2 linked regions of the Idiomarina loihiensis L2TR genome follow. The protein of the gene in region 1 binds, or shares a complex with, the protein of each later gene. Links are inferred from orthologs where the notes say so. Each region holds a gene or a part of one and is shown on either strand. Other genes may lie near its edges. The genes, in order: pabB and IL_RS11930.

Evidence for each region.
Region 2: the proteins of pabB (region 1) and IL_RS11930 are in contact, whole or in part, in a solved structure (PDB 8RP0), measured with the Escherichia coli proteins. The link is inferred for Idiomarina loihiensis L2TR from one-to-one orthologs.

What each region holds. Positions count from the first base shown.
Region 1 is NC_006512.1:1,824,770-1,840,902, forward strand. The notes cover bases 11,923-14,895. They hold pabB (aminodeoxychorismate synthase component I), read left to right. Parts: upstream 11,923-12,704; coding sequence 12,705-14,087; downstream 14,088-14,895. Other genes in these bases: IL_RS08720 (fumarate hydratase), read right to left, coding at 11,923-12,567; IL_RS08730 (CoA pyrophosphatase), read left to right, coding at 14,084-14,698; IL_RS08735 (L-serine ammonia-lyase), read left to right, coding at 14,795-14,895. In the rest of the region: gloB (hydroxyacylglutathione hydrolase), read left to right, coding at 1-109; IL_RS08685 (LysM peptidoglycan-binding domain-containing protein), read left to right, coding at 158-1,792; IL_RS08690 (hypothetical protein), read left to right, coding at 1,801-2,307; NAD-dependent DNA ligase LigA, read right to left, coding at 2,304-4,316; cell division protein ZipA, read right to left, coding at 4,329-5,306; chromosome segregation protein SMC, read right to left, coding at 5,331-8,789; sulfate transporter CysZ, read left to right, coding at 8,935-9,675; DNA recombination protein RmuC, read right to left, coding at 9,701-11,044; more of IL_RS08720, read right to left, coding at 11,044-11,922; more of IL_RS08735, read left to right, coding at 14,896-16,133. UniProt on the Escherichia coli protein: Part of a heterodimeric complex that catalyzes the two-step biosynthesis of 4-amino-4-deoxychorismate (ADC), a precursor of p-aminobenzoate (PABA) and tetrahydrofolate.
Region 2 is NC_006512.1:2,477,031-2,493,093, forward strand. What follows is about bases 8,191-11,093. They hold IL_RS11930 (anthranilate synthase component II), read right to left. Parts: upstream 9,982-11,093; coding sequence 9,400-9,981; downstream 8,191-9,399. Other genes in these bases: IL_RS11925 (HDOD domain-containing protein), read right to left, coding at 8,191-9,331; IL_RS11935 (bifunctional diguanylate cyclase/phosphodiesterase), read right to left, coding at 9,986-11,093. Outside these bases: IL_RS11875 (WD40 repeat domain-containing protein), read left to right, coding at 1-451; IL_RS11880 (SlyX family protein), read left to right, coding at 448-672; IL_RS11885 (phosphoribulokinase), read left to right, coding at 747-1,646; IL_RS11890 (23S rRNA (adenine(2030)-N(6))-methyltransferase RlmJ), read right to left, coding at 1,647-2,498; IL_RS11895 (OsmC family protein), read right to left, coding at 2,502-2,918; IL_RS11900 (DUF3802 family protein), read right to left, coding at 2,963-3,313; astD (succinylglutamate-semialdehyde dehydrogenase), read right to left, coding at 3,383-4,852; astA (arginine N-succinyltransferase), read right to left, coding at 4,867-5,889; IL_RS11915 (aspartate aminotransferase family protein), read right to left, coding at 5,903-7,120; IL_RS11920 (flagellar brake domain-containing protein), read left to right, coding at 7,449-8,153; more of IL_RS11925, read right to left, coding at 8,159-8,190; more of IL_RS11935, read right to left, coding at 11,094-12,031; trpS (tryptophan--tRNA ligase), read right to left, coding at 12,040-13,047; rpe (ribulose-phosphate 3-epimerase), read right to left, coding at 13,059-13,733; IL_RS11950 (hypothetical protein), read left to right, coding at 13,869-14,171; IL_RS11955 (DUF2970 domain-containing protein), read left to right, coding at 14,171-14,392; prlC (oligopeptidase A), read right to left, coding at 14,481-16,063. UniProt on the Escherichia coli protein: Part of a heterodimeric complex that catalyzes the two-step biosynthesis of 4-amino-4-deoxychorismate (ADC), a precursor of p-aminobenzoate (PABA) and tetrahydrofolate.

The sequences.
Region 1 (16,133 bases):
GTTTGACCAAAAAAGTGTTATTGCAGCAGCAAATAAGCATGCAGAAAGTGTAAAAAATAGCCCCGAGGATGTTTTTTATACAATTAGACAGTGGAAAGATAATGCGTGATTCTTTAAACTCCTCAAGATTTTAATAATTATCGGAAGTAGATTACGCATGATAAACAGCAAGCAAAAGAACGTATGGTTAAAGTATTGTATGGTGGCCAGTGGTTTGGCATTAAGCGGCTGCCAGAGCACAATGCTGTTTAGTAATAATGAACCGGTAAATACAAAAAACGAAACTACAGAGCTTAAACTGACGGTCATTCCGGAAGAAGTGATCAGTCGGCACGCCGAAGAAGAAATCAAAATCAGCGAACCTGTAAAGCTTACCCCGCAAGAGCAGGAAGATTTATGGGTGCGTATTCGCCAGCAATTGAGCTTTCATGTGCCTGATGTACCCAGAGTGCAAAGCCAGCGCAACTGGTATGCCAGCCACCCGGAGTATTTAGACCGCGTTGCTAAACGCGCTGAACCTTACCTGCATCTCATTGTTGAAGAGCTGGAAAAACGTGATATGCCAGTAGATCTGGCTTTATTGCCGATAGTCGAAAGTGCTTTCGACCCGTTTGCTTATTCGCACGGCAGTGCCTCTGGTGTCTGGCAGTTTATTCCGGGTACCGCGCGTCAATATGGTTTGGATATCAACTGGTGGTACGATGGTCGTCGCGATGTTTTTGCCGCAACACACGCTGCACTCGATTATTTACAGGCACTTCATCGATACTTCGACGGTGACTGGATGCACGCACTGGCAGCCTATAATTCAGGTGAAGGCCGAGTTGCCGCTGCAATTCGCAAGAATGAGCGTCTGAACAAACCAACTGACTTCTGGAATCTGTCGCTACCTCGCGAAACTCGCGCATACGTGCCCAAGCTATTAGCTTTAGCAGAAATATTAGCCAACAGTGAAGAGTATGGTGTGGCATGGTACCCGATCGAAAATCAGCCAAAGCTTGAGGTTGTTGAGACACCAGCACAAATCGACTTAGCATTAGCTGCTGATATGGCTGATATGCCTCTGGATTTACTGCACCAGTATAACTCTGGTTATAACCGCTGGGCAACGGCGCCGAACGGCCCACATCGTTTACTTCTGCCTAATCAAAATGCGGATAAATTTAAACAGGCTTTGGATAAAACAGAGCCAAAAGACTGGCTGAGCTGGACCCGCCACGAGGTTAAATCGGGTGAGAGCCTGCTCGTTATTTCCAAAAAATACAATACGTCTGTTGACGTGATACAGCAGGTTAATGACATCAGCAGTGATATCATCCGCGCAGGCGATCATTTGCTAGTGCCAGTTGCCACACTCGATATCGACAATTACACGTTATCGCAAGATCAGCGCCGTGAAGACCGTCAAGATCAGAAACGTTCAGGTAAACGTATTGAACACGTTGTTCAGTCTGGCGATACGCTCTGGGATCTCAGTCGCGCTTATCAGGTAAACCTTCGTGACTTGGCTCGCTGGAACTCAATGGCTCCGGGGGATTATTTAAGGCCAGGACAAGAACTCGTGGTTTGGACGGAAGCCGAGCCTTCTTCGACGATACAAAGCAGTATTAACAGTATCATGCGTAATATAAGATACCGTGTGCGTAGCGGTGACTCATTAGCCAGGATTGCTGATAAATTTAATGTCACCATTCGTCAAATTGAACAATGGAACAACATTCAACGCAATCGTTATCTACAACCCGGACAAATGCTTAAGTTAAAAGTAGATGTTACCGAGGTAAGTAGTTGAGGCAACCTATGAATAGCGTAAAATACTTTTTTTTCTTTGCAGCGCTACTATTTAGCGCTCAGACTTTAGCTGACTGGAAAGCCGAAGGTAGTGGTAAAGTCATTTATCCATCAGGCCGTACGGAACCTTTAACCTTTGGTTTTGAGTATAAAAAGGTTTATGACACCATTATTTTTACTGCCGGAAAGTCGCAAATGCGTACGTCCGAAATGCCGCCAAATTACATTCTTAATCTGTTTGTAAATAAGCAGGGACAGGTTTATGTCGCAGAGTTTGCTAATGGTTTCTTCAAAGGTTTCGAGCTCAATATTGGTGATCACAAAGTCAGCATGAATCACCGGCAAGAGTTTGATGAAGATGAACCACTGAGTCATCTGCGAGTGCAGATTGATGACCGTAGCTATCTGCTGGAAACCACACACCCGACTATCCGGTTCGAGTTTGATGAAGAAAAAGGCATTGTCGATATCAATGGCTCAGGCCTTCTGAAAGACCTGAGCGTTAAAGGACGTTAGTCGCTGAGCAGCTCAGCTAACGCATTCTCATCTAATATATCAAGCCCGAGGGACTGGGCTTTGGTCAGTTTTGAGCCGGCATTTTCTCCGGCAACCAGCGCGGTTGTCTTTTTAGAAACACTAGAAGCAACTTTCGCCCCTAAGGCTTCTAAAGCAGACTTCGCCTCGTCACGAGTCATAGTCGACAAAGTACCGGTAATAACATAGGTATTGCCCGATAAGCGGTCACTTTGCACGGAGCTTGCCTCCTCACCCTCAGGCCAGGAAATAAACTCACGCAATTCCGCAACCACCTGCTGGTTATGGGCTTCATGGAAAAAAGCCACAATATGCTTAGCGACAACAGCACCGACATCCGGAACTTCCTGTAGCTGTTCACTTTCAGCAGCAATTAAAGCATCCAGGTTTTTGAAGTGGTTCGCCAGCGCGTTTGCCGTCGCTTCCCCGACTTCCCGAATACCTAATGCATAAATAAAACGGGCTAAAGTTGTTTCCTGTGTCGCTTTAATGGCATTTCGAAGATTTTCTGCAGATTTAGCGCCCATTCTCGGCAAAGTTGCCAATTCAGCTTTGGACAGACGATAAAGATCGGCCGGCGATTTTATCCAGTCCCGCTCTACCAGTTGCTCGACAATTTTATCGCCTAGTCCATCAATATCCATGGCTTTGCGGGAAGCAAAATGTTTAATCGCTTCCTTTCGCTGAGCCGCGCAATACAGACCACCGGTACAGCGGGCAACGGCTTCGCCTTCAACGCGTTCAATATCGGATTGACAAATCGGGCAATGCTGAGGAAATTCAATTGCCTTCGTGTTTTCAGGACGTTTATCTTTTATGACGCTGACCACTTGCGGAATAACGTCACCCGCGCGGCGAATACTGACACAGTCGCCGATACGCACACCCAGTCGTTCAATTTCATCCGCATTATGCAAAGTCGCATTAGATACTGTAACGCCGCCCACATTAACCGGCTCTAAGCGCGCAACCGGCGTTATCGCGCCGGTACGGCCAACCTGGAAGTCAACTCCGGTAATGGTCGTCAGTTGTTCCTGCGCGGGAAACTTACGTGCAATAGCCCAGCGCGGCGCACGTGCGACAAAGCCTAAGTCTTGTTGCAAGCGAATAGAATCCACTTTAAAAACTACGCCATCAATATCGTAATTTAAGGTATCCCGGCGGGCCAAAATAGCTTCGTAGTAATCGTCGCAACCCTGCACCGAGTCTACCGTCTTTATTTCAATATTCACCGGCAGTCCCCAGTCTTTCAACTGTAACAAACGCTGGTGATGACTGTCGGGAAGTTGTGTGGTTTCTGATATTAACCCAAGACTATAAGCATAAAAGTGCAAAGGACGTTTTGCGGTAATTCTGGAGTCTAACTGGCGTAAACTGCCTGCCGCCGCATTTCGGGGGTTAGCAAAGACCTTTTCTTCGCGCTGCCGGGCCTGCTCATTAAAGCGCTCAAAAGCTCCCAATGGCATAACCACTTCACCCCGTACTTCCAGTCGCTCAGGAACATCGCCAGAGAGCTTTAGCGGCACATTGCGTATGGTCTTAACGTTCTCGGTAATATCTTCACCGCTTTGTCCATCGCCACGGGTTGCGCCACGCACTAACAGGCCATTTTCATAGAGTAAACTGACCGCAGCGCCATCAAGCTTAGGCTCACAACAAAAAGTCACAGTTTGATTGGTATCCAGCCGCTGTTCAACGCGCTTGCTAAAAGCTTCAAACTCATCGACAGAAAAAGCGTTATCCAGTGACAACATCGGAACTTCGTGTTCAACACTTCTAAATTGACCTAAGGGTTTACCACCCACTTTCATAGTCGGAGACTGGGCACTTTTTAAATCCGGGTGTTCAGTTTCCAGAGTTTTCAGTTCCCGAAAAAGACGATCATATTCAGCGTCCGGCACTGATGGTTCGTCATTCTCATAATATTCCTGGTTGTAACGATTAAGTAATTGCTCCAGCTCTTGCATGCGCTGGTGAACAGACTGATTCATAGTGACCTGTAATTAAGCTGAGTGTTTACGTTCAAATTCACGAATACGCTGGCGTGCTTCGTGAATAGACTGGCGGGTCAATAATTGGCGCTGGCCATCCAAAACCTGCCCCTGAGGAATTTCGGTAGCGAGCTTTTTAGCCGCATTCAACATCATATTAAAGGCCTGCTGACCGTCAAATTTCATAGGTAAGGCCATAAAAAACGCGACGCCTTCGGTTTCAAAGTTTTCCATGTTATCCAGGTCAAACGTGCCGGGGTTGAACATGTTGGCGACACTAAAAATCATGGGGCCGGTGCCTGCGGTGTTTTCATAGCGGTGGAAAATACCCAGTTCGCCAAATTTACAGCCCAGCTCGGTCATCATTTGCAACAACACTGCGCCCTGTACCGGCCCTTTAACATGTAACGCAATAACTTCTTCCGGAGCTGATTCAAAATCATCAGTCGTATCTGCACTGACTTCTGTTTCAGTTTCAGGTTCAGGTTCTTGCTCAAGCTCCTGCTCCGACTCTTGCAAAGAGCTCTGTTCGGCGGCACTTTTATAAGAGTCATCAGGCTCTGAAGGAACATCCCCATCAAACTTAAGCTCAGTTTGCTCTACTTCAACCGTTTCATCATTGCTGACACGCATAGACGGTAATGAGTCAGACATATCGTCATCATTGCTAAGGTCCATCGACATTTGCTCGACAGCCTCCGCATCATTGTCCTGTGTTCTCACATTACTGTGCGACGATGTTTTTGCTTTTGGTTCAACGGCTTGGTCATGGTTAAAGCCGTCATCTGAAGTCTCTTTCTTTAAAATCCGAACTTCGCCAATGCCGTCGTCATCAAAACCGGACGATTGCTGCTGACGATTTTCTGCAACCCGTTGTTCACGCTGCCGTTGTTGCTGGTTACCTTTACGTATCTTCCATACGCCATGCGCAACAATACCTGCGATTGCCAAGATCCCAAGAATACTGAGGGTTATTTGTAAACTGCCCATTTTTGCTCCATCAAGCTTATTTTGTTATCCGGCGTCTGTCATCGCCACAGCCTGTTCAACATCAACCGCTACCAATCTCGAAACGCCCGCTTCCTGCATTGTTACCCCTGCCAGATGGGTAGCCATTTCCATTGCCACTTTATTGTGACTTATATAAATAAATTGCACCGATTCCGACATTTCACTCACCAGACGGCAGAACCGTCCTACGTTGGCATCATCTAATGGCGCATCAACCTCATCTAACAGGCAAAAAGGTGCCGGATTCAAGCGAAATATCGCGAATACCAATGATAATGCGGTCAGTGCCTTTTCTCCACCGCTAAGCAAATGAATTGTACTGTTTTTCTTGCCCGGTGGCCTTGCCATGATGGTAACCCCGGTTTCCAGTAAGTCATCATCGGTAAGTTCCAGAGTGGCACTGCCACCACCAAAAACTTTCGGAAACAGAATTTGTAAATCATGGTTTATCGCATCAAAAGTGGTTTTAAACCGATGTCGCGTTTCCTTATCAATCTTACGAATCGCCGCTTCTAAAGTGTCTAGCGCCGATGATAGATCATCCACTTGCTGGTCGAGGTACTGTTTACGTTCTCTTTGCGCTTCGGCTTCATCAATTGCCGCCAGGTTAATAGCGCCTAAGCGTTTTATTTTATTTTGTATTGACTCCAGCTCTTGCTGCCACTGCTTTTCATCAGCGTCGGAAGAGAGTTCTTCCAGTATATTTTTCAATGTAAGGCCTGTTTCAGCCAGCGTTTCCAGCACAGCCTGACTACGTTCCTGCAATTTAGCCTGCTCAATTTCAGTACTCTGCATAGCCTCTTTGGCCTGGCTTATTTTGACCTGAATTGCAGATTGTCCTTGAGTTATTTGCTGCAAGTCGTGCTCTAACCGCGACAATTGCTGACGTTGTTCCTGCAATTGTTCTGAAACTTCACCACGCTTATCCAGCAATTCGGTTAACTGATCATCAAGAGCACTCTGATTTTCATCTGTCTCGTTAGTCTGTTGCTCACTGCGTTCCTGCCGAAGTTGCTGGTAACGTTGTTCACTGCGCTGCAGTAATTTCTGTAACTGTGCAGCCTGAGCCTGTAAATTCTGCTGTTGCATTGTCATCTGCTGCTGTTGGCTACGCAGTTGCTGTAACTGTTCATCTTCGGCACGCACTGTAGACTCCAGTTGCTCACCGTAGTCTTCATCAACCTGCTCCGTTTGCTCCAGTAACAACTCATACTCTTCCAACTGCATTTCGATTTGCTGTTGCTGCTCAGCGGCGTTTTCCGCATGCAATCGTTGCTCTTGCTGCTTATCTCGCAGACTCATTAACTGCTGCTGTATTTGCTCGGCCTGCTGTAAGTTCCACTGCAGCCGCTCTTCAACTTTCCCCTGCTCGTTACGGGTCTGTTGAACCTGCTCATTAACCTGCTCCAGCTGCTCTTGCGCCTGTTCAACCTGCGTCTGAGTTTGCTCCAGCTGCGTTTCACTTTCAGACAACCTGGAAGCCAGCACTTGCAGTTGTTCTAGTAAATTTTGGCGCTGTGTCTGCAAATGAAGAACACTGTTATCTTCGTCAACTCGAGCCGCGATAAAACCGTCCTGCCAATACCAATTGCCGGTTTTTGATACCGCAAAACTGGCATTGCTTTGTTGTAATTGCTGCTTCGCATCAGCATCCTGTTCAATCGCCAGACACTGCTGCAACGGCGCCCAATAACGTAACGGACCTTTAACCTTACTGGCCAGAGACCAGTTTTCAGGCTCTTGTCCACTCACAGGCCACACCAGCTTCACCCCAGAAACCGCTTTCAATTCTTCCGGAGTTTGTTCCAGAACCACGGCATCCAGCCAGTCGTAAGCCAACTGCTCAACCGCCATTTCCCAGCCACTTTCAGCCTGCAGTAACTCCCTCACTTTCAAGCTGTCTGGATAGTTTTGCTGTAACCATTTTTCACTGCGGCTATCGTTATTTTGCTTCCCTTCCAACAGTTGCTCAATGGCTGTTAACTGAGCCTGAGCTTTATCTTGTTGCTGCTGATTCTGTCGGTGCTGTTGCTGCTGTTCTTTAAACCCTTGCTGCAGAGCCTGCAGTTGCTGCTTACTGTGCTGATACCGAGTTTCTTCCTGCTCCAGCTGACGTTTTAGTTCGACCAGAGCCTGTTCGTTCTCGTCAACAGATAATGCTTGTTCCTGTTGCTGCAACTCTTGTTGCTGGCTGTGAAATTGCTCCACTTGTTGCAACGCATATTGTTGGCTCTGTTTCAGCTGCTGCAGTTTAAGTTGCGCCTGCTGTTGCTGTTTTTCGACATCGCGTTGCTGCTGTTGCTGCTGTCGTTGTTGTTGCTGCCACTGACGCCATTTCTCATTAGCTTGCTGAGACTGTTCAGCCACGCTTTCCATCTGTTCCTCAACCTGCTCCAGTTGTGGCTCCAGCATCAGCTGCTGTTCTTCCAATTGTTCTCTTTGCAGGCGATCATCCGCCAACTGCTCATTAAGCTGATCTATTTCTTCATTTAACTGCTGTTGCCGCTGGCTGCGCTGCTCTTTTAGTTCTTGCTGATGTTTCAAAGTTTGTTCAATACGGGTAATTTCATTGCCCACTGAAAACATTTGTTCCTGCGACAGCTCTACTCTGTCGCGCGCTTCTTCAGCCTGCTCTTTCAGTTCAATAGCGCCCCGTTCATCACCACTTTGCTGTGCCTGCCAGCGTTCAAGCTCGGTTTGTTGTTCGGCGTATTGTGTCTGCAACTGCTGTCGTTGATTATCCAGTTTTAGCCAGCGTAGGGCCTGCAGTTCACCTTTAAATTTACGCTCACTGGCTTTCAACTCCTTGTAACGAATGGCAGCCGCGGCCTGACGCTCCAGCTTCTCCAACTGTTGACCCAGCTCTTCGCGAACGTCACTCAAGCGCTCCAGGTTCTCGCGCGTATGCAGCATCCGGTTTTCAGTTTCTTTGCGACGTTCTTTGTATTTTGAAATGCCTGCGGCTTCTTCAATAAACACCCGCAGTTCCTGCGGACGTGATTCAATCAGGCGGGAAATCATGCCCTGCTCAATAATGGCGTAGCTGCGCGGACCCAGCCCGGTTCCCAGAAATAAATCGGTAATATCACGGCGACGACAACGACTGCCGTTCAAAAAGTAATTAGACTGGCCGTCACGGGTCACCAGGCGCTTAACCGAAATTTCATTGAATGCCGCGTACTCGCCCTGAATACGTCCCGAACTGTTATCAAAAACCAGTTCGACACTGGCCTGAGAGACCGGCTTACGGGCACTGGAGCCATTAAAAATCACGTCGCTCATGGCATCGCCACGCAAGTTTTTTGCTGAACTTTCACCCAGCACCCAGCGCACGGCATCAATCACATTGGATTTGCCACAGCCGTTCGGACCGACGACGCAGGTCATTTGGTCAGGAAAGGGAACTTTGGTTGGATCCACAAAGGATTTGAAGCCAACTAATTTGATGTGTTTTAGGCGCATTCAGTTGTTTTTATTATCAATTTAATACGACGGTTTATTATCACAAGACTCTAGCAGATCCGGTAGCCATTTGTAACAATTTAGCCCGCACATTGCCATTGTATTGCCTTATTATACTAAGCAAATTAAAACCTCTGGAGTTTTCATGCAAAAAGCAGCCTACAGCAACTCGGGATTAGCTTACATAGGACGCGGTTTAGAACTTATCCGAACCAAAGGTCTGCGTCGCTATGTTGTGGTGCCTATTCTGACCAACCTTATCCTGTTCTCACTTGCTTTCACCTGGCTGTATGGCGAAGTCGACTATTGGCTGAACCGCTTTATGAGCTGGCTGCCCGACTTTTTCCAATGGCTGGAGTTTATTTTATGGCCACTGGCGGTTATTACCATTATTGCGCTCTTCTCGTTTATTTTTAGTACCATCATGCATTTAATTGCAGCCCCTTTTAACGGACTTCTGGCGGAAAAAGTGGAACGCTATGAAAGCGGCGAGAGCTTAGGAGACGAGGGATTCTTAGGTTTGTTTAAAGACATTCCAAGGACTTTAAAACGGGAAATGCAGAAACTCATGTATTACATTCCCCGAGCACTTGGCTTTTTTCTGTTATCGCTCGTTATTCCGGTAATTGGACAGGTCCTTTGGTATATCTTTGTCTGCTGGATGATGTCGATACAATACTTAGATTACCCGTTCGATAATCACAAACTGTCGTTTCCGCGTATGCGGTCTGAATTACACCAACAGCGCAGTAAAACACTAGGGTTTGGATTCGGGGTAACCGTGCTGACTATGATACCGCTGATTAACCTGATTATTATGCCGCTGGCGGTTTGTGGAGCAACCTCACTGTGGGTTGATCATTATCGTCGCAGTGCATTAAGTTGATAAAAGTAAGCGACTGAGCATTGGCTCAGTCGTTTTTCTTATCAGCATCGTCAGATTCAATACCTTCCTGACCTGTTTCATCGGAGTCGAGGTAATCCGGGTTTAATCGCTTATTCGTTTGAACTCCCATCTGGCGGAACTTATCGACCCGACCAATAAGGTTACCGCGCCCGGTACTCAGCTTCTTCATAGCTTCCTGATAACGGTTATCCAGAGTTTGTAAGCCGTTACCAATTTTCTCTAAGTCTTCGACAAAGCCCACAAACTTGTCGTACAAACGTGCCGCATCGGTCGCTATTTTCTCGGCGTTCTGATTCTGATACTCATACTGCCAGATGTTATGCACCGTGCGCAGCGCAACCAGTAGGTTAGTCGGGCTTACCAACATAATTTGGTTGTCCAGCGCCAGCCGGATAAGCTCCGGGTCACGATCAACAGCCAGCAAAAATGCCGGCTCAATCGGAATAAACATCAATACATAATCCAGCGTACGCAACCCTTCCAGTTGATGGTAGCTCTTTTTACCCAACTGTTTTATGTGTTGCTTCAGCGACTGAACGTGCTCATTTAACGCCCGTTCACGTTCTGTATCGTCATCAGAGTTGAAGTACCGCTCGTAGGCCGACAAACTGACTTTCGAGTCGATAATCACGTCTTTTTTATTCGGCAAATGCACAATCACATCCGGCTTGAACGACTTACCGTCTTCATCGCGGTGATGCTCCTGTGTCTGATACTCGTGCCCTTCACGTAACCCGGACTGCTCCAGAATACGCTCCAGTACCACTTCGCCCCAGTTACCTTGCTGCTTGGTGTCACCTTTTAATGCCCGGGTTAAGGCTTCAGCTTCAGACGCCATTTGGCGATTTAAGTCCTTAAGCGACATCACTTCATTTTTAAGTGCCGAGCGCTCTTTGGTCTCATCGGTATACTGCTGAGTAATTTGCTTTTTAAACGCATCAATTTGCTGTTTGAACGGCTCTAATGTTGCCTGCAACGACTGCTGATGATGTTGCTGCAGCCCTTTGGACTTCTCATCAAAAATACGGTTGGCTAAATTTTCAAACTGCTGGGTCAGCCGTTCTTCGCTAACCTTCAGTAGGTTCAGCTTTTCTTCTGCGGTTTTCTGCTCATGCTCAGATCTAGCCAGAGTTTCACGCAGACGGCTGTCTTTTTCATAGACTTCGAGCTGAAGTTCATCGACGCGCTCACGAAGAATATCCGCGTCTTGCTCCAGTGCCGCATTTTGTTGTTCTGCCTGTAAACGCAAACGGCGCTGCTGTTGCCAAAGCAACAACAACGCCGTAATGACAGTCACAACCGGCACTCCAATTATTGCCATCCATTGCCACAGTGCCAGCGACATCATTAAGCTCCTAATTTTTCATTGAGGTCAGCAATTTTCGCTTTCCAGATAGCAGGCCCTTGGGTATGCGCGTTTTGACCGTCGCTATCCACAGCAACAGTGACCGGCATGTCTTCCACTTCAAACTCATAAATGGCTTCCATACCTAAGTCTTCAAAGGCAACAACCCGGGATTTTTTAATGGCTTTAGCGACCAAATACGCGGCACCACCCACGGCCATCAGGTAAACCGCTTTGTGCTTACGAATACTTTCCACAGCTTCAGGGCCACGCTCTGCTTTGCCTACCATACCAATAATACCGGCTTCTTCGAGCATCTGATCAGTGAATTTATCCATACGCGTAGAGGTTGTAGGACCTGCCGGACCAACAACTTCATCACCCACAGGATCTACCGGCCCTACGTAGTAAATAAAGCGGTTGTTGAAATCAACTGGCAGCTCTTCACCGTTATCCAGCATACCTTTAATGCGTTTGTGCGCCGCATCACGACCGGTCAGCAACTTACCGGACAAGAGCACGGTTTCACCCATTTTCCAGTCCTGAATGTCTTCTTTGGTCACTTCATCCAGGTTCACACGGCGGGCATCATCACCCAGTTCAAAAGTCACATCCGGCCAATCTTCCAGTTTCGGCGGGGTTAAATCTGCTGCTCCGCTGCCGTCTAACGTAAAGTGAACGTGACGGGTGGCTGCACAGTTCGGAATTAAAGTGACAGGCTTAGAGGCTGCGTGGGTTGGTAGTGACTTAATCTTCACATCCAGCACCGTTGTTAAACCTCCCAAACCCTGAGCACCAATACCTAATGCGTTAACGCGGTTCAAAATTTCTAAACGCAGCTCTTCTTCGGCATTCTGCGGGCCGCGCTCAATAAGCTCATGGATATCGACAGACTCCATTAAAGATTCTTTTGCCAATACCGCAGACTTTTCCGCTGTACCACCAATACCTATACCCAGCATACCCGGCGGACACCAGCCAGCGCCCATCTTCGGCAAGGTTTCAACAACCCAATCGGCAATCGAATCGCTGGGGTTTAACATGGCCATTTTCGATTTATTCTCAGAACCACCACCTTTAGCGGCAATCATCACTTCAATTTCATTGCCCGCCACCATATCAATATGCACCACAGCTGGCGTGTTATCGCCAGTGTTTTTACGAGCGCCCGCCGGGTCAGCCACAATAGAAGCACGCAGTGGGTTGTCCGGGTTGTTGTAGGCTCGACGAGTACCTTCATCCACCATTTGCTGAACGGTCAGGTCGGTTTTATCCCATTGCACGCCCATGCCCACTTTCACAAAGCAGGTGACAATACCGGTGTCCTGGCAAATTGGACGGTGCCCTTGCGCAGACATACGCGAGTTAGTCAGCACCTGAGCAATGGCGTTTTTCGCCGCTTCGTTCTCTTCACGCTGGTATGCCTCGTCCAGTGCTTTAATAAAGTCCAGTGGGTGATAATAAGAAATGTACTGCAACGCATCGGCAATACTGTCAATAAAATCGGCCTGACGAATGGTGGTCATGGAACTGCCTCTTGGTTAACTTTTGCGTGGCGCTATAATAGCGTTTTCGCTAACAACTGACCAGTGCCACTGACCGGCGAATATTTGCTGTGATAGTATATTGGTAATGAATAACCAGCCTGAATTGCGAGCATGATGTGAGTGTTTTCCCGGATCTCTGTGCGATAAAACTTGATTGCGAAGCCTCAGCTATTGAGTTATTTCAGCGTTGTCAGCATGAAAGCTACGCTCTATTACTGGACTCTGCCGCGCAAAGCCACCAGAACTGTGCCTACGATATTATCTTCCGACAGCCAGAACTGATTTTAAACTGCAAAGCAGGCAAGTTAAATGTATCAACAGACGCTCCTTTAGAACTACCGCCAGCCCCCGAAGACGCAGCCGAGCTTTGCCGTTATGCCGGGCAATTGAATCAGTTATCAGGTCATTATTCGGGGCCTGCTGAACTGCCTTTTCAGGGCGGGTTTGCCGGGGCTGTCGGCTATGACCATGGCCGTTCGCTGGAAGTCATACCTGAGTTTAATGCAGACATCTATCAGTCTCCCGATGCAGTACTGGCCTACTACAGCCAGGCGTTGATTATCGATAGGCAGAGCAACGCGATCTGGTTAGTTGCACCAATAGAAGGGTCAGAAGAGCTTCGAGAATTCTGGGAACAGCCAGTAGCAACAAAAAAGCCCGACGCTTTTCAATTGCTAAGCGACTGGCAAAGCAATATGAGCGAGCAGCAGTACACCGAGAAATTTAAGGCCGTGCAAAACTATCTGCTGGCCGGAGATGCCTACCAAATTAATTTAGCGCAACGGTATTCAGCCCGTTATCAAGGCAGTGAATGGTCCGCTTACCTTAAATTACGACAAGCGAATTCAGCACCGTTTTCTGCCTTTATGCGCCTTCCCGGCAGCGCTATTCTGAGCCTGTCGCCGGAACGCTTTCTGCTAACCGACGCCAAGGGACTGGTAGAAACAAAACCCATTAAAGGCACGCGTCCGCGGTTTGAAAATTCGCTTAAAGATCAGGCTAGTCAGCAGGCTCTGTTAACCTCAGAAAAGGACCGCGCAGAAAACCTGATGATTGTGGATTTGCTGCGTAATGACCTCAGTAAAAACTGTAAGCCGGGCAGCATCAAAACGCCAAGCCTGTTTGCCATAGAGAGTTTTCCGGCGGTTCACCACCTGGTATCGACAGTTATTGGCAAACTGCAACCCGACCGTACCGCATTAAGTTTGTTTAACGGCGCTTTCCCGGGCGGTTCTATTACTGGCGCACCGAAAATTCGGGCCATGCAAATTATTGAAGAGCTGGAGCCCCATCGCCGTAGTATCTACTGTGGCAGTATGGGCTACTTTTCTCAGCACGGTCGTAGCGACACCAGCATAACCATTCGTACACTGCTCGCCGAAAATGATCACTTATATTGCTGGGCCGGTGGCGGTCTGGTCGCGGACTCGACAGCAGCAGATGAATACCAGGAAACCAAAGACAAAGTGTCACGCATACTGCCGGTGTTAACTTCATGACAATCAATACTCGCGCAGACTTTATTCGTCGATTTAGCCTTTATCCTTCGCCGCCGGTTGAGCGCAGAATTGATGAGCCTTTGCGCAAACGTTTGCGCCCCGCGGCGGTGTTAATCCCAATTATTGAGCGTCCGCATGGGTTGTCGTTAATACTTACCCGGCGCTCCAGCAAATTGCGCAAGCATGCGGGTCAAATCAGCTTCCCCGGAGGCCGCTTTGACGAAACTGATAGCGATTTACTGGACACGGCTCTGCGGGAAACTGAAGAGGAGATTGGCCTGCCCCGCAGTCAAGTCGAAGTCATAGGACGTTTACACGACTACCCTGTCTTATCGTATTTTATGATCCGACCTTACGTGGCTTTTGTCTCGCCACAACAGCCCTTGGTTGCCGAGGAAAGTGAAGTCGCTGAGATTTTTGAAGTACCGCTGGCTGATATTCTCGATCATGGGAACCATTACGTTTACCGTATTCGAAAGTTTATCTACGACCGAGTGTATTTCATCCCCTGGCAACATCGCAATATTTGGGGCGCAACCGCCGGTATTTTACGTGAGTTATCAGAGCAACTGCAGCCCGACGGCAAAAATCACTTCAGACCACTGAACTGACCACTTATTTTTGCTTAAAACTTGATTCCCCCCACATGAATCGTGCGACAATACTATAATAAACAGAATACGCATGCGCGACAGGTAAGGATAAATATGATCAGCGTTTTTGATATCTACAAAATTGGTATTGGTCCTTCCAGTTCTCACACTGTGGGGCCGATGAAAGCAGCCTATGAATTTTTGCATGCCGCAAAAGAGGCGGGACACCTTACTAAAGCAGACGGGATTAAAGTTGAGCTGTTTGGTTCACTAGGCCAAACGGGTAAAGGTCATGGTACCGGCAAAGCCGTTATTCTTGGATTGGTCGGAGAGACTCCCGAAACAGTAGACACTGACAGCGTGGAAGATTTTCTGGAGCAAACTCGTAAGACTGAAAAGCTGAACTTGCTTGGTGAGAAAGAAGTCTCCTTTCCCAGCGAAGGCGCCATTACTTTTCACCGCCGAAAAACCATGCCCAAACACGCCAACGCCATGGAACTCAAGCTGCTAAAAGACGGTGAGATCATCTATAGCGACCTATATTACTCCATCGGCGGTGGCTTCATTGTGCGCGATGAAGATTTTGACGAGACGCTGGAAGAAGCGATAGAACAGTCGTCTAAACCTATTCCATATCCGTTTGACAGTGCAGCGGATCTTCTGGCGCATTGCAAAGAGCACGGTATGCGCATGAGTTCATTAATGATGGCTAACGAAAAAGTCTTCCGCAGTGAAGAGGATATTCGGGCCGGATTAATGAAGATTTGGCGCACCATGCAGGAAAGCATCAAAAACGGTATTACTACCGAAGGCATTCTGCCGGGTGGACTTAAAGTGCGTCGCCGCGCATCGTCTTTATATCAGCGACTGAAGAAAGAAAAATCCAGCGATGCCATGCAGGTCATGGACTGGGTCGATTTATACGCTTTAGCCGTTAACGAAGAAAATGCCGCAGGCGGGCGCATTGTAACAGCCCCGACTAACGGAGCCGCTGGCATTATTCCTGCGGTAATGAGCTACGCTGACAGATTCATCGAAACGCTGGACGAAGATGCAGTCGTGCGCTTCTTACTGACTTCAGCTGCTATCGGTATTCTTTATAAGAAAAATGCTTCAATTTCAGGTGCTGAAGTCGGTTGTCAGGGTGAAGTGGGTGTTGCCTGTTCAATGGCCGCTGGTGCCCTGGCCGAATTTATGGGCGGTGACCCGTCAAGAGTCGAGAATGCGGCAGAAATAGGTATGGAGCATAACCTGGGTCTAACCTGCGACCCGGTGGGAGGTTTAGTACAAGTACCCTGTATTGAACGAAACGCCATGGGCTCGGTTAAAGCCATTAATGCCGCCCGCTTAGCCATGCGAGGCGAAGGCGATCATAAAGTGTCTCTGGATAAAGTGATTAAAACCATGTGGGACACCGGCAACGATATGAAAACCAAATACAAAGAAACCGCTC
Region 2 (16,063 bases), 650 kb from region 1 along the record:
TTCGGCTATTCTGTGGGATACCCGAAGCGGGCAAATTGTGCACCGTTGGCCACTGGAAGGGCGGATCACACAGGTTGCTCTGCACCCTGATGGTCACTTCGCGTTTATCTCAGATGCAATCGATAATTCGATTATTCACTCACTACCAGATGGCGAAATTGCCTCAAAACTTAAATTCATAGAGCGCCATAAAATTTTTAGTGCTGCGCGTTTTAGCGCATCCGGTGATTATCTCATTACCGGCTCGCCATCACGTCAAATTGCAATCTGGGACACCTCGACAGGAGAAGAGCTCACGCACTGGCGGGTAGATTTACGCGACGGAGGGCGTCCCAGCAACGCTGCGGTGTTAGCCGTCGTCTTTGATGAAAAACAGCAACAGGTCATTAGCGAGAGCTCTGCCGGTCTTGCTGAGTGGTGGAATATTGATTTAACAGGTAGTAAAGAATGACAGTAGAGAAGATAGAAGCACAATTAACTAATCTGGAAATGCAGTTAACATTCCAGGAAGACACTATTGATTCACTAAATAAACTAGTTACTGAGCAGACTCAGCAAATGAGTGAAATGCAAAAACAAATTCGCTGGTTAGGAAAGCGCCTAAAACAAATGCAGGAGAATCAGTCGACTGACTCAGATCCGGCAGACGAACCACCCCCTCCTCATTATTAAAGCGTTGGGTTTACCTTGACCTTAGCAAATCAGGTCAGTATAACAACTGTTCTTATTTAGTTTGCGAGAATGTTATGTCATCAAAGCACCCGATTATTGCCGTTACAGGTTCATCAGGAGCAGGAACAACCACCACAGGTCAGGCCGTACGCCATATCTTTCGTTCGTTAGATGTGAGTGCCGCGTTTGTGGAAGGTGACAGCTTTCATCGCTACTCCCGCCCTGAAATGGACTTGGCTATTCGCAAAGCTCAGGAACAGGGTCGTCATATCAGTTATTTTGGTGCCGAAGCCAACGACTTTGACCGGTTAGAATCGTTATTCCGCTCTTATTCGCAAACCGGTAACGGTAAAGTCCGTCGCTATTTACACAGCTTTGATGATGCGGTTCCTTATAACCAAATGCCCGGTACTTTCACGCCCTGGGAAGAACTGCCTGAAAGTACCGATGCACTTTTCTATGAGGGCTTGCATGGTGGTGTTTGCGGGGACGGCTACGATGTAACTCAATATGTTGATTTATTAATCGGTATGGTGCCCATTGTTAACCTTGAGTGGATCCAGAAATTAATTCGCGATACCTCGGAGCGGGGGCACTCACGTGAAGCGGTTACCACCAGCATTATTCGCGGCATGGAAGATTACATTCACCATATTGTTCCGCAGTTTTCGCGTACTCATATCAACTTCCAGAGAGTACCTACGGTTGATACGTCCAACCCTTTCAGTGCCAAGGATATTCCATCACTGGACGAGAGTTTTGTTGTTATTCGTTTTCGCGGTATTAAGAACGTCGACTTCCCATATTACCTGCAGATGATAGACGGCTCGTTTATGTCACGTACCAGCACCCTGGTTGTGCCCGGTGGGAAAATGGCCTTAGCCATGGAGCTTATTCTGACACCGCTGATTGAACAAATTATGGAAAGGAAAAACCAGGTTCGCCGTCAGGTTGACTGGATATCAAGTAAGTAACTACTCACCAACTAACCAGCGACTGTGAAAGTTGGCACCTTTATCCTGAGCCAGAGTCTTGCACAACACGGGTAACAGATGCTCGCTGTCCTGTACCACGCCATAAGGCGGATTAACCCAGAGAAAGCCACAGCCGTGAAGCCCTTTACGCTCATCATTGGTGCGTATATTCAGCTCCATGATCAGAGTCTTAGGCAGATCCGACAAAGCGCCAACGTCGCGATGAAAAGCCGCCGTTTTCAGCTCATCTTTAATGGGATACCAAACCGCAAAGCTGCCGCTTTTCCAGCGTTTTAAGCCCTGTTCAAGCGCGCTGACCACATCGTCAAACTCCGTGGTGTTTTCAAAAGGCGGGTCAATAAGCACCAAACCGCGCTTTTCAGCCGGGGGCAGTTGCGCACGCACAGCCTGATAACCGTCCATAGGAGCCAGTATTTGCACTTGTTTGTGTCGCCCCAAGGGGGTGTTTTTAAGAGTCTCTGCGTCTTCTTTATGCAGTTCACAAACAACTAACCGGTCATTTTCGCGTAAAAATTCAGAAGTTATGACCGGTGAACCGGGGTAATACCGAAGCTTATCCTGCTCTTCGTTTAATTGACGCACGGTGCTTAAGTATGCGGCGGCTAAAGGCTCTTCAGCTGAGTGCTCAGCAAAACGAACAATGCCCTGCTCAGCTTCAGCAGTTCTTATTGCCTGATCGCCTTGCAAATCGTAGTAGCCTATACCACCGTGAGTATCGAGTACGAAGTAGGGCTTATTCTTTTGCTGAAAATACTCTAGCGCCCGCGCCAACAGCAAATGCTTAAAAACATCGGCAAAATTGCCAGCATGAAAAATGTGTCGATAATTCAAAGATCAGTCGTCTTGTTGAGGGGATTCAATACGGTAACTGTGGGTAATATTAACCGAAGCTTCCAGCATCTTAGCCACCGAACAGTACTTGTCGGCTGACAGTTTCACCGCACGCTCTACGTGCTTTTCGTTGATATCGGTGCCCACGACCACGAACTCCAGATGAATGTCAGTAAAAACCTTTGGTACTGAATCGGCACGTGTCCCTGACAACTCACAATAGCAGCGCTGAAAGTTCTGCTTAGCTTTTTGCAATATACTGACCACGTCAACTGACGCGCAGCTTCCTGCCGACATTAGCACCATTTCCATAGGGCTGGGCGCCTTGCCCGGGCTGTCACCATCCATAACCACTTGATGACCACTACCTGAGGTAGCCACAAAAGTCATGCCCTCTACCCAGGTGACCTTTGCATTCATGCTATTTGCTGACATTGAAGATCCTTGCTGAACTCAATAAAAGACTACAGTCGGTAACTTTGCAGACGCTCATCGAAAAGGTTTTTTACCAGACCGACAAACTCGTTAATGAAGGCTTCCTGCTGCGGAGTCGGGTGTGTATCCAGAACTTTCGATAACACTTCTTCTAAATCGTAAACGATAGCATCCGTTTCCCGGACAATATCCAGCCGCACAGCCTCATCAAGCTCATTCTGCTCAAACACTGCCATCATGCTTTCTGACAAGCGCTCTTCCATAAAGTCGCGCAAAGTGTAATCCGCAGTTCTTGCGCTGCTACTTTGTTCAGTGAAGACCGGTAACTGACCTGTCAGGTACTGGATTAACTCAATGTATCCGTCTGTTTCAACTATCATCTGTTTCTCTTTGTCACGCGGCCAGGCAACCCATACGTTGCCCAGCCACTAAACTAGCACAGATTGCGATTAAAATTTAAGCCCTGGTGCTAAACTCTCAGGTAAGCTCATGCTGTCAGCTTCCACAGAGGCGACCGGATACGCGCAATAATCCGCCGCATAATACGCACTAGCGCGATGATTACCGCTTGCGCCAATACCACCAAAAGGTGCGGCACTGCTGGCACCAGTAATCGGCTTATTCCAATTCACAATACCTGCACGAATGTGTTTAAAGAAGTAACGATAGGTTTGTTCATCGTCACACAATACACCAGCAGACAAACCATAACGCGTGTTGTTCGCTTCTTTAATAGCCGCATCGATATCTTTAAAACGATACACTTTCAATAATGGTCCGAAATGCTCCTCGTCCGGTAAATCTTCAACTCCGGTTACATCCACAATACCCGGAGTGACAAAGCCTTTCTTCGAATCGGTCTGCTTCATACGAACTAATGACTTAGCTCCTTTATGTAACAGCTCATTCTGTGCATCGACCATTTCGCCCGCAGCTTTAGCAGAAATCATGGCACCCATGAATGGCTGTGGATCAGCTTCGTAGTCGTCGACCAGAATATTCTCAGTCACTTCAATGAGGCGTTCCAGTACAGCACGGCCTTGCTCAGAATCTTCGATGAACAAGCGACGTGCACAAGTGCAGCGCTGACCAGAAGTGATGAAAGCCGATTGCACAATATTGTGCACCGCTGCATCAACATCAGCCACATTAGTCACCAATAATGGGTTATTACCGCCCATTTCCAGTGCCAGAATTTTATCCGGGCGACCGCCAAACTGTTTGTGTAACAGGTGACCAGTGTTTGATGAGCCGGTGAAATACAGACCGTCAATTTGTGGATGCGCTGACAATGCTTTACCCGTATCAACTTCGCCCTGAACCAGGTTGAGAACACCCGCTGGAATGCCTGCTTTTTCCCATAACTTCACGGTTTCCTGAGCCACCATAGGAGTCAGTTCGCTTGGCTTGAACACCACAGTGTTACCCGCAATAAGCGCCGGTACAATGTGCCCGTTAGGCAAATGCCCCGGGAAGTTATAAGGGCCATAAACAGCGACCACACCGTGCGGCTTGTGGCGGATAAAGGCTTTTGCGCCCGGCATGTCGTTTTCCACGGTACCGGTGCGTTCATGGTAAGCACGCTCGGAAATAGCCACTTTACCCATCATAGCGCCAACTTCGGTGCGAGTTTCCCAAACGGGTTTGCCGGTTTCTTTAGCCATGGTACGAGCCAAGTGCTCTTTATTTTCTTCCAGCAATTCAGAGAATTTTTGGCAAATAGCCAAGCGTTCTTCAACACTGCGACCAGACCAGTCCGGAAATGCCGCCCGTGCTGCCAGAATGGCCTTTTCAACCTGAGTTTCACTGGCAGCTTCGCCACTCCAGATAACTTCGTTTCGTGCTGGATCAATCGATTTGAACAACTGGCCTTCGCCAGCTTCCCAACAACCGTCAATAAATTGAATACTGTTCGTCATACAAATACTCCTGCTTAGAGTGCAACAATGCGGGCTTCATCGCCGCTTTCTAAATGCATTGCCTGGGCTTGTTCTGTCGTCAATATGAGCTCGTCTGCACCTGCCGGTAAAGACAGTTTGGTTGCGCGGAAGTTCTTCAGTTGCGTGTTGCAGACAATATGAGGAATACCTTCATCTTCCGCTGCAGATCCGCTGACAGTTACCGTCACTAAACGACTGTTACGGACACTATTAAGATTACACACTTCGGCTTCAACCGTTGGCCCTGCGTCAAATATATCGACGAAGCCTCTGAACCGGAAACCTTCCGACTCCAACAATTTCAGTGCCGGGCGGGTATTGTCGTGAACTTTACCGACAACCGCCTGCGCTTCCTTACTCAACAAGTTGGTATAAATAGGGAAGCGTGGCATCAATTCAGAAATAAAGACTTTATCACCAATGCCGCTTAAGTAATCGGCTTTAGGAAAGTCCATCGAGAAAAAGTTCTCTTCCAGCCAGTTCCAGAATGGCGAATCCCCATTTTCATCTGAAACACCGCGCATTTCGGCTATTACCCAGTCGCTGAAACGCTGTTTAAACTGCGCTAAAAACAGCATACGGAAACGAGACAAAGTACGTCCGTTCATATTGTGCCGGTAGGGTTCACGCAAAAATAGGGTGCATAGCTCAGAAACACCTGTGTAGTCATTACACAAGGTTAAGGTTTCCAGCGCATTATAAATATTAAGCTTTTCTGAATGATGCACAACTTTACCCAAACGGTAATGCCAGAAGGCTTCATTCAAACCCACCGCAGCTTCAATACCACTGACACCTGCAATAGTACCGGTTTCGGTATCTTCCATAACAAACAGGTAGCTTTCATCGCCCGGTGTTTCAACGGTGTCTTTAGCGAATGCTTTTTGCGCCGCATTAATGCGGCGCTCCAGCAGCGACTGGTCTACCGGTAAGGAAGTAAAACCATGACCGGATTCAATCGCGCACTGATATAACGCTTCGTAATCTGACGGCTTAATGGGTCTGATTAGCAACATAAAACAGCCTCAGTTATTGACCGACGACCTGAGCAACAGCTTTTTCAAAGCGCTGCAGGCCTTCTTTAATGTCTTCTTCAGAAATAACCAGTGACGGGGTAAAACGCACCACATTAGCACCGGCAATCAGTACCATCACGCCATGCTCCTGACCGGCCAGCAAGAAGTCGCGCGCACGCCCTTCGTACTCTTTATTCATTGCCGCGCCAAGTAATAAGCCCTGACCTCGAATTTCGCTGAACACGTTATATTTTTCGTTAATTGCGGCCAGTTGCTCTTTGAACCACTGCTCACGTTGCTTCACGCCGTCCAGCGTTTCTTTCGTATTCACAACATCAAATACCGCTTCTGATACAGCACATGCCAGTGGGTTACCGCCGTAAGTACTACCGTGAGTACCAGGTTTAAGATGCTCAGCAATTTCCGTTGTTGTCAGCATAGCGCCAATAGGGAAACCACCGCCTAAAGCCTTGGCTGAAGTCAGAATATCCGGCGTTACGCCCAGCTGTTCATAAGCATAGAGGCTACCGGTACGGCCAAAGCCTGTTTGTACTTCATCAAAAATCAATAACGCGTCGTTTTCATTACACAGTTCACGTACCGCCTTCACGAATTCCACGTCAGGGCTTACTACGCCGCCTTCACCTTGCAATGGCTCCATCATTACCGCGCAAGTTTTGTCGGAAATCAGTTCCTTAAGCGCGTCGATGTTGTTGTAATCCACATGCTCAATAGCACCAGGTTTTGGACCAAAACCGTCAGAGTAGGCTGGCTGGCCACCCACGGTTACGGTAAAGAAGGTGCGTCCGTGGAAACCTTTGGTAAAAGCAATAATTTGTTGCTTATGCTCACCGTGCTTTTCAATTGCCCAGCGACGCGCCAACTTTAATGCCGCTTCGTTGGCTTCAGCACCTGAGTTAGCGTAGTAAACGCGATCAGCAAAGGTGGCTTCGGTTAATTTCTTCGCCAGACGAATTGCCGGTTCGTTGGTAAAAACATTACTTAGATGCCACAGCTTCTGGCTCTGTTCCTGTAGGGCTGACACCATCGCTGGGTGGCAATGACCAAGACAGTTCACAGCGATACCACCGGCAAAGTCGACATACTCACGACCTTCTTGATCCCAAACACGAGCACCTTCTCCTTTAACTGGAATCATCGATGCCGGGTTGTAGTTTGGAACCATTACATCATTAAACATTTCACGGTTTACTGTCTTATTGTCTGTCATTACTCTCGTCCTTATCGCCTTAGCGAGTTAACAAAGGTGTCAACAAATTCATCTCTAAAAGTAGCCGGCTATTATGCCAAAATTTGTGCAGTTTGTCTGTGATAATTCGGTTATAAATCCCTAATCCCGAGGGTTTACGCTTTTCTTGCATAAGATACGAATAGTTATGCTAATGCATGCTGAAACTATGAATCTTTAGTCATTATTTTTTAGCGCAGAAGAAATGTACCCCCTGAATTAACATTTAACTACGCAGAATTACATTGATTTTCAATTGGTGTTAATTTAGCCTGAATTATTGAATAAATGTTCGGCTGGAAAAGACGTTATGGAAAATCAGACTCTGCCCCTGAACGCCTCATCTCAACCACAGTTAAAGCTTACCTACTTACGTCCGGGCGACATAATTGATGTTGAGTTTTCTTCGGCGACCAAGGTACGTACAAAACTTCAGGTTGTGGGCTTTGATACCGGTAACTATTTATTGTTAAAACAGCCGAATCCACGCACTGACGGCAGCTATGCCGATGTGTTATATGAAGGCAACCCGGTTATTGTTCGCTTGGTTTTAGAGGGAGAAGCGGGTGAATGCCTGGCGTTTAAAACAAAGATCCGGGCCGTCTCAAATATCCCGTTCAGGTTGCTGTATCTGGATTATCCGAAAGAAATTGAGAATCGCGCACTACGCGCACAGCGGAGGGTTCGAACACACATTCCAGTTGATGTTACTGCTGACGGCAGCCAGACTAACGCTAAAAAGAAATTGGCCAGTGGTGTTATCGTCGATATCTCTTCTGCCGGGTGTCGAATTGTGTTTAAGGCGCAGAACCAGACAGGTAATGTCACTCATATGAATATAAAAATCAGTATTGGTTCTGGTTCTCAGAAAGAGCCTCTGACTCTTTCAGGTCAAATTATGAATCAGCGCAAAGAGCATGGAATGATAAGTGTTGGCGTGCGCTTCACTGACGAGGAAGCGCATATCGGTAAAGTGTTCGAGCATTTATTAATCGACACCGAGTTTGAGTGCTGACCTCTCTATTCAGGCACGACAATTGGCGGGCGTTTTAAGCTCACATTGTGCAAGCGAGCAACAGTTTCTGATGTTATTGAATGCTTATTGAGTAGATGTTTACCCTCTTCCAGACTGGCAAGGTCCACTTCCCGCAGCATTCTGAATTCGCAATAAGCATTAGCTTGGGCTAAGGCTTCCGCGTATTCAGATTCATAGCCTTTGTCTTTCGTTTTGCTTTGCGTAAAAGCCAATAAGTGTTTGCTTACCGGAACACGCTTTAACCCCCAGCCTTCAGCAACCAGATAACTCACGTCTTTATCCTTTTCCAGCATTAAGTCGCGTAGAAAGCGTTCGTCAGGAGTTAAAGTGACAATAGTATTGTGGCGCTCGGGTGACTTATCGTTAACGCTTTGCATAGCGAATTCGCGCTGCACATCATCAAATAAACGCAAATACAGCTTGGTTAAGGCAATTTTCCCCAGTTCATGGAACATACCAATGGTATAGGCTAGAACCGGATCTCGCAGGTTACGCTCTACCGCAATATTGTGTGCAGCAATAGCCGTACCCAGGGAATGCTCCCAAATTTTGCGACGGAATAAGGTGAAGGGTTGTGTGGCCGGCGGCAGCCAGTTTTGCATAATATAAGCAGGAGCCAGCAGGCGTAGGTTTTCGGTGCCCACAAAGCTCATGGCTACCCTAAGGTTATCAATTTTCACCTGCTTATTCCGGTCGATAAACGGTGGTTGATTGACCGTACGGATTAACCCCGTATGAAACCAGTCCATACCTTGCACAACGGATTCAATCCGGCGCATAGAAGCAGCTTTCATGCTAAGCGTATCCAGCAATTCAGGTAGCTTTTCAGGTAATGGGATCAAGCGTTCGCGAATGTAGTCACCATCTTCGATGGTTTTCAACGCACGATGATAAATCTCTTCATGCAATTCATCGGAAATACGATCGGCGTAACGTTGGCGCGCTTGCGCTTTACGGTCGCGCTCTTCGTAATTCAGACGCTCAACTTCTAAAAGCTTACGTCGCTGCTCATGCTCTTCATCGTCGGTACCATCTTCTTTTGAGCGAGTTTTACGCGCAAACGGAAAGCTTATCAGATAGTTGATAAAGCGTTTTTCTAAGCGCAGGGCGGGATCATTACTACCGCCTTCTGTGGTACCCGCAAAAAAGTGGAACATGTTACCTCGGTATTAGCTGAACTGCGGCAGTATTATGTTGAATAAGCAGAGAAAATACTACTTACTGATTATCGTATATAACGTAAAAAATTCGCTAACAGATTATGTCCTTGTGCTGTCATCACAGACTCGGGATGAAACTGAACACCAAACAGCGGCAAATGCCGGTGCCTTATTGCCATAATCTCGCGCTGACCTTTTTCGGTTCCTGTATCGGCATCAATGACAAAATCTGTTGATAAGCTTTCAGGAGAAACAACAAGGGAATGGTAACGGGTCACTTCTAATGGGTTATTCAGCTGTCGGAAAAGTCCTTCGCCGGAGTGTTTAATCACACTGGTTTTTCCATGCATAACTTTTTCTGCCCGAACAACGTTTGCACCAAAAACCTGTGCCAATGCCTGATGACCAAGACACACACCTAATATTGGCAGCTTAGTCTGAAAGTGCTCAATAGCAGCTAAAGATATTCCCGACTCGTTGGGAGTACAGGGGCCAGGTGATATAACAAGTGCTTGCGGCGCTAACTGCTCTATGTCGGTAAGGGTTAATTCATTATTCCTGAAAACACTAACGTCTTCGCCTAATTCCCGAAAGTAGCGTGCAAGGTTGTGAGTAAATGAATCAAAGTTATCAATTAAAACAATCATACTGCTAGGACAGCCGCTCGCTTAACCAGTCTTTAAAATGGACTGGCCGGGCAAAGTAGAACCCCTGCAATAAATCAGCGCCATTTTCTTTCAGCAATTTAACCTGAGTTTCAGTTTCTACGCCTTCTGCTACCGAGGAAACCGATAGAGATTTAGTCATATTCAGCATAGCCAGCAGCAGACCCATATGTTTGTCATTCACTTCCGCCAGTTGAACAAACTCTCGGTCTATTTTTAGCTCGCCTATTGGCAGTTGCTGAATGCGCATGAAATTAGAATACCCAGTCCCAAAGTCATCAATAGAAAATACGACGCCGAGCTCGGCAAGCCGCGACATTGTTTGCTCGACTATTTCAGGGTCAGCTAACAGTAAGTTTTCAGTAATTTCAATGGTCAGTTGATTCAGCGGTGCATTTTGTTCGGCAAATATTCTTTGTACCGTCTCGACATAGTCGTCTTGTAAAAACTCAATTGGACTGACATTCACCGCTATACGATCATTAAGCCCTTTATCGCTCAGCTGCCGCACAACGAAAGCGACCTGACTCAACAATTCTTTAGCCATAGGAATAATCAGCTTAAAACGCTCCGCAATTGGAATAAATTGATCTGGAGGAATGATCTCTCCGGCTTCGTTGCGCCAACGCATTAGAGCCTCTGCACCACGAACAACACCGTTGGTATCCACTTTAGACTGCAACCAGCATTCGAACTGCCCTTTACCCAAAGACGCTCGTAAGGCCACTTCGGTTTCGGCATCGGTTACAACCGAGTTGGATATTTCAGCTCGGTGTACCGCAACTTTATCCCGGCCGCTATGTCGTGCATTAGACGTTGCCGTATCGGCCTGTGACAGCAGTCCGGAAGCATTTTCATCACCTCCACTTAAACTGACACCGACACTTGCGGTGAGATAATGCGTCTGGAATGCCGTTTTAAACGGCTCGCGCAGTACGCCGTGCAGCTTATCAATAATAGCCAGACTGGTCTCGGTAGAGTCCTGCATAACCCCCACCCAAAATCTGTCACCAAGATCTCTCGCTATCCAGCCCGAATCGCCAATGGTTTTTCTCATTCGTTGAGCAATTAGCTGAATAACGCGGTCACCTTCCTCGTGGCCGTGAATCGTGTTAACGCGGTTAAAATAATCAATATTAACGGCAGCGACAACAATGGGTAACTGGCTTTCAATACGTTTCTCAACCAAGTCAAGAAAACGGTGACGATTTGGCAACCCCGTTTGCTCATCAAAGTTTGCTAAATATTCGAGCTTACGCGCATTTTCTTTTTGCTCGGTAATATCCCGTATAACACCGACATACTGCGTTTCACCAGAATAAGTTACCTCGGTTACCGCCAAATCAATAGGAAACACTTCTCCGGTTTTACGCTTAGCCTGAACTTCGCGGCCAATACCAATAATGCGGGCGTGGCCTGTTTTTTGATAAGCGCTAATGTAACGGTCATGTTCACGGGCATAGGGCTCAGGCATTAGCACACTGACATTTTTACCTTTCACTTCAGCGGCGCTGTAACCGAACATGCGCTCAGCCGGCACACTAAAGTTAATAATCATGCCGTTATTGTCGATGGTAATAACCGCATCCAGTAAATTGTCCAGTGTGCTGCGCAAGGTGTTGGCTTGCTCTTGTAACTGCTGCAAACGGTACTTTTTAACCGTAATATCTTGAATGGCACCAAACAGTGCCATGTCACCATTTTTCAGCGTTCGGGTAATGCTCGTAATAGCAATCCAGTGAATTCTTCCGTCTCTGTCTTTAAGACAACTTTCTGCAGACCAGCTATGGTGATTTTGAAAGCTTTGCTCGACCAGGTGCTCAATATTTTCACGGTATTCAGGAAGGTGAAACGCCATTGCCTGTTCATAAGTAATAGGTTCATCCTGGGCTACACCATGAATTTCTCGTAACTGAGGGCTCCAATATAAATCTCCGGACGCGGGTTCATACCAAAAGCTGCCAATGTTAGCCATGGTTTCAACACTGGTTAGCAACTCCTTTTCGCGCTGTTCCGGAGATTTATCCACCATAGTTAAATTTATCCCGGGTAAGGTACAAAACCTACCGCTTTATAAACATCTGACAAAGTTTTTGCTGAGGCTTCACGTGCCTTATCAGCGCCTTGTTTCATAACCTGTTGCAAAAATGCCTGATCATTACGCATTGCGTGATACCTCTGCTGTATCGGTTCCAGCATGGCAACCACAGATTCCGCCACATCCACCTTTAGATGCCCGTACATTTTGTCTTCGTACTCAGGTACCAGCTCGTCTATCGACTTACCTGTGGCAGCTGACATAATGCTAAGCAAATTCGAGACGCCCGGCTTTTCTTCCTGATTAAAGTAAATGCGCGCCTGCTCATCAGAGTCGGTAACGGCTTTCTTAATTTTCTTCAGAATCTTCTTCGGCTCTTCCAGCAAGCCGACAAAATTATTTGGATTATCGTCCGACTTTGACATTTTCTTAGTCGGTTCCTGCAGTGACATCACCCGCGCCCCGACTTTTGGAATCATTGGTTCCGGAATCGTAAAAATATCGCCATACAAGTTATTAAAACGTTCAGCAACATTACGCGTCATTTCCAGGTGCTGCTTCTGGTCATCTCCCACCGGCACTTCATTCGCCTGGTACAACAGAATGTCTGCCGCCATTAGCGCCGGATAAGTGAACAAACCCGCATTAATATTACTAGCGTGACGCTGAGACTTATCCTTAAACTGCGTCATGCGGTTTAGCTCGCCCATTTGCGTGTAGCAGTTAAGCACCCAGGCTAATTGAGAATGTTCCGGCACGTGCGACTGAATAAACACCGTACTTTTTGCCGGGTCAAGGCCACAAGCCAGGTACAAAGCCAGTCCATCAAGAGTTGCTTGCTGCAGTTTCTCGGCGTCCTGGCGTACAGTAATGGCGTGCTGATCAACCAGCATAAACTTACAATCGTGAGTGTCCTGCATATTAACCCACTGACGTAATGCGCCAATATAATTACCAATAGACAACTGTCCCGACGGCTGACAACCACTTAACACAATTGGTTTCGACATTACTGTTTCCTCTAAGAACCTGTTACCGCAGCGATTTCATCGCGCATTGTCCGGATGACACTGGCGTAATCATCCGCATTAAAAATAGCTGAACCAGCAACGAACATGTCCGCGCCAGCTTCTGCAATTTCACCAATATTTGAAACCTTAACACCACCATCCACTTCCAGGCGTATGTCGCGGCCACTTGCTTTAATTCGTTTACGCACCGCTCTGAGCTTATCAAGCGTTGACGGAATAAAAGACTGTCCACCAAAACCTGGGTTAACCGACATCAGTAAAATGACATCCACTTTGTCCATAACATGATCAAGGTAATGCAGCGGTGTTGCAGGGTTTAACACTAAACCCGCCTGGCAACCCTGTTCGTGAATAAGCTGTAAAGTCCGGTCAACATGGTCGGATGCTTCCGGGTGGAAAGTAATGATAGAAGCCCCGGCTTCGGCAAAGTCTGGAATAATACGGTCAACAGGCTTAACCATTAAATGCACGTCAATTGGCGCTTCAATTCCGTAATCACGTAACGCTTTGCATACCATAGGACCTATCGTCAGGTTAGGCACGTAGTGGTTATCCATTACGTCAAAATGCACGACATCGGCACCAGCGTTCAATACCGCGTCAACTTCCTCACCTAACCGCGCGAAGTCCGCGGACAGTATCGACGGTGCAATTAGTGGTTTCATTGTTCGTTTTCCTGACCTATTTCAAAATGATGCTTATTGTAGCAGTTAACCCATGACAAAAAAATTCGCAATGATGACTAGAATTTTTACAAAATCGCTGATAAATTAGTCAATCAAGACTTGAGAGGGACTTTCATGCGATTACTAACAATAATAACATCACTAGCATTAGCTGCGTTTACTGCGCTTGCTATCGTGAATCCTTCCTCGCTCGTTGCTCAGCAAAACCCCACTCAGCGCTGCCAGCAGCTTGTCACTGAAATAGAACCCAGTAACACCTCTGTTGAATGTCAGTTAGCTGCCGAGCAAGTGACATGGTTTAGCTGGTTAAAAGGCGACAGCCGGTCCGTACAATTTCACTTCTTCGACTTGATTGAGTTAATCTCGAGTTCAAGCGACAGCAACAAAAAACATTATCAAAACGAATACACTGATTAATGTCTGAATCTACCGAAAATAAAACCTCTAAACCAGGTGTCTTTAGTATGGTTATGAGTGTGTTGGCGGCATTTTTGGGTGTGCAAACAGAAAAAAACCGCCAACGAGACTTCCAGCATGGTAGCCCGAAAGCCTACATCATCATTGGCGTTATTCTTACCATTCTATTCGTGTTTGGTTTAATTGGTCTCGTTAACCTGGTCCTGGCTACCGCGGCCTGATGCCCTACCGTAGCCAGACATTCATGTCAGGTACAATGCCGAAATACCACACAATTGTGATTTCAATATCGCACCTGATGCAATAGCATCAGGCAGCTATGCCGCTATGACGTAACAAAGCTTCGGCATTCGGTTCGCGACCACGAAATTCCTGGAATAAATCTGCGGCTTTACGGCTGCCACCACGTTCCAGAATGACATGTAAAAAGTCGCGCCCGGTTGTAGCGTTAAATATGCCCTCTTCTTCAAAGCGCGCAAACGCATCAGACGACAGCACTTCAGCCCATTTGTAACTGTAATAACCTGCCGCATAGCCGCCAGCAAAGATATGACCAAAGCTATGCTGAAAACGGTTGTACTCCGGTGGAATACGTACCGAAGTTTGCTGACGCACTTCACTCAGAATTTCACTAATACGCGCACCCGTGTTTTCGTCAAACTCGTGGTGAATGCGCATATCAAACAGCGAGAACTCCAATTGACGCATCATTTGCATAGCCGACTGATAATTGCGCGCAGCCAACATTTTTTCCAGAAGCTCCTGTGGCAGCGGTTCACCGGTTTCATAGTGTCCGGATATTAATGCCAGCGCTTCCGGTTCCCAGCACCAGTTTTCCAGGAATTGACTGGGCAGCTCAACAGCGTCCCATTCAACACCGTTAATACCAGACAAACCAGCGGTATCGACCTGAGTTAACATGTGGTGCAAGCCATGACCGAATTCATGGAATAATGTCAGCACTTCATCGTGAGTAAAGAGTGCAGGCTTACCACCCACCGGCTTGCTAAAGTTACAGGTTAAAAAGGCCACCGGGTTTTGCAATTCGCCATCGGCGTGCACTCTGCGGCCGACAAAATCCGCCATCCAGGCGCCTCCTCGCTTGCCTGAACGCGCGTAGAGATCCAGATAGAAGCTGCCACGCAAATGTCCGTCGGCATCGTGAATGCGGAAGAAACGCACATTCTCATGCCAGGTTTTTACGTCTTTTTGCTCGCTAACCGTCATGCCAAACAGGCGCTTAACCACCTCAAACAAACCGTTTAGCACTTGTTGCTCAGGAAAGTAAGGGCGTAATAATTCATCGGAAATAGAGTAGCGCTGCTGCTTTAACTGCTCACTAAAGTAAGGAACATCCCAGGCTTCCATTTTCTCCACGCCTTGCTCTGCCGCAAAGGTTTCAATTTCAGCATACTCGGCTTTCGCCTGTGCTTTAGACTTATTGGCAAGATCCTGCACAAAACCTAATACCTGCTCCGGCGACTCAGCCATTTTCGTCGCCAGTGACATTTCAGCAAAGTCGTTAAAACCTAACAGTTCCGACATTTCATGACGCAAAGCCAAAGTTTCGTTCATAACCTCAGAGTTATCGAACTCCCCGCCATTAGGCCCAGTTTCCGACGCGCGGGTCACAAAAGCCTGGTACATTTCTTTACGCAGCTCCCGGTCTTCGGCGTACAACATGACCGGCAGATAACTTGGAATATCTAAAGTGAACAACCAGCCTTCTTTTTCCTGGTCTGCTGCGGTTTCTTTTGCAGCTTCTTTGATGCTTTCCGGCAAGCCAGCCAGGCGGCTTTCATCGGTAATCAGGCAAGTCCATGCGTGGGTGGCATCCAGCAAGTTGTTGCTGAAGATTGAAGACAAGTCAGACAGCCGCGATGAAATTTCAG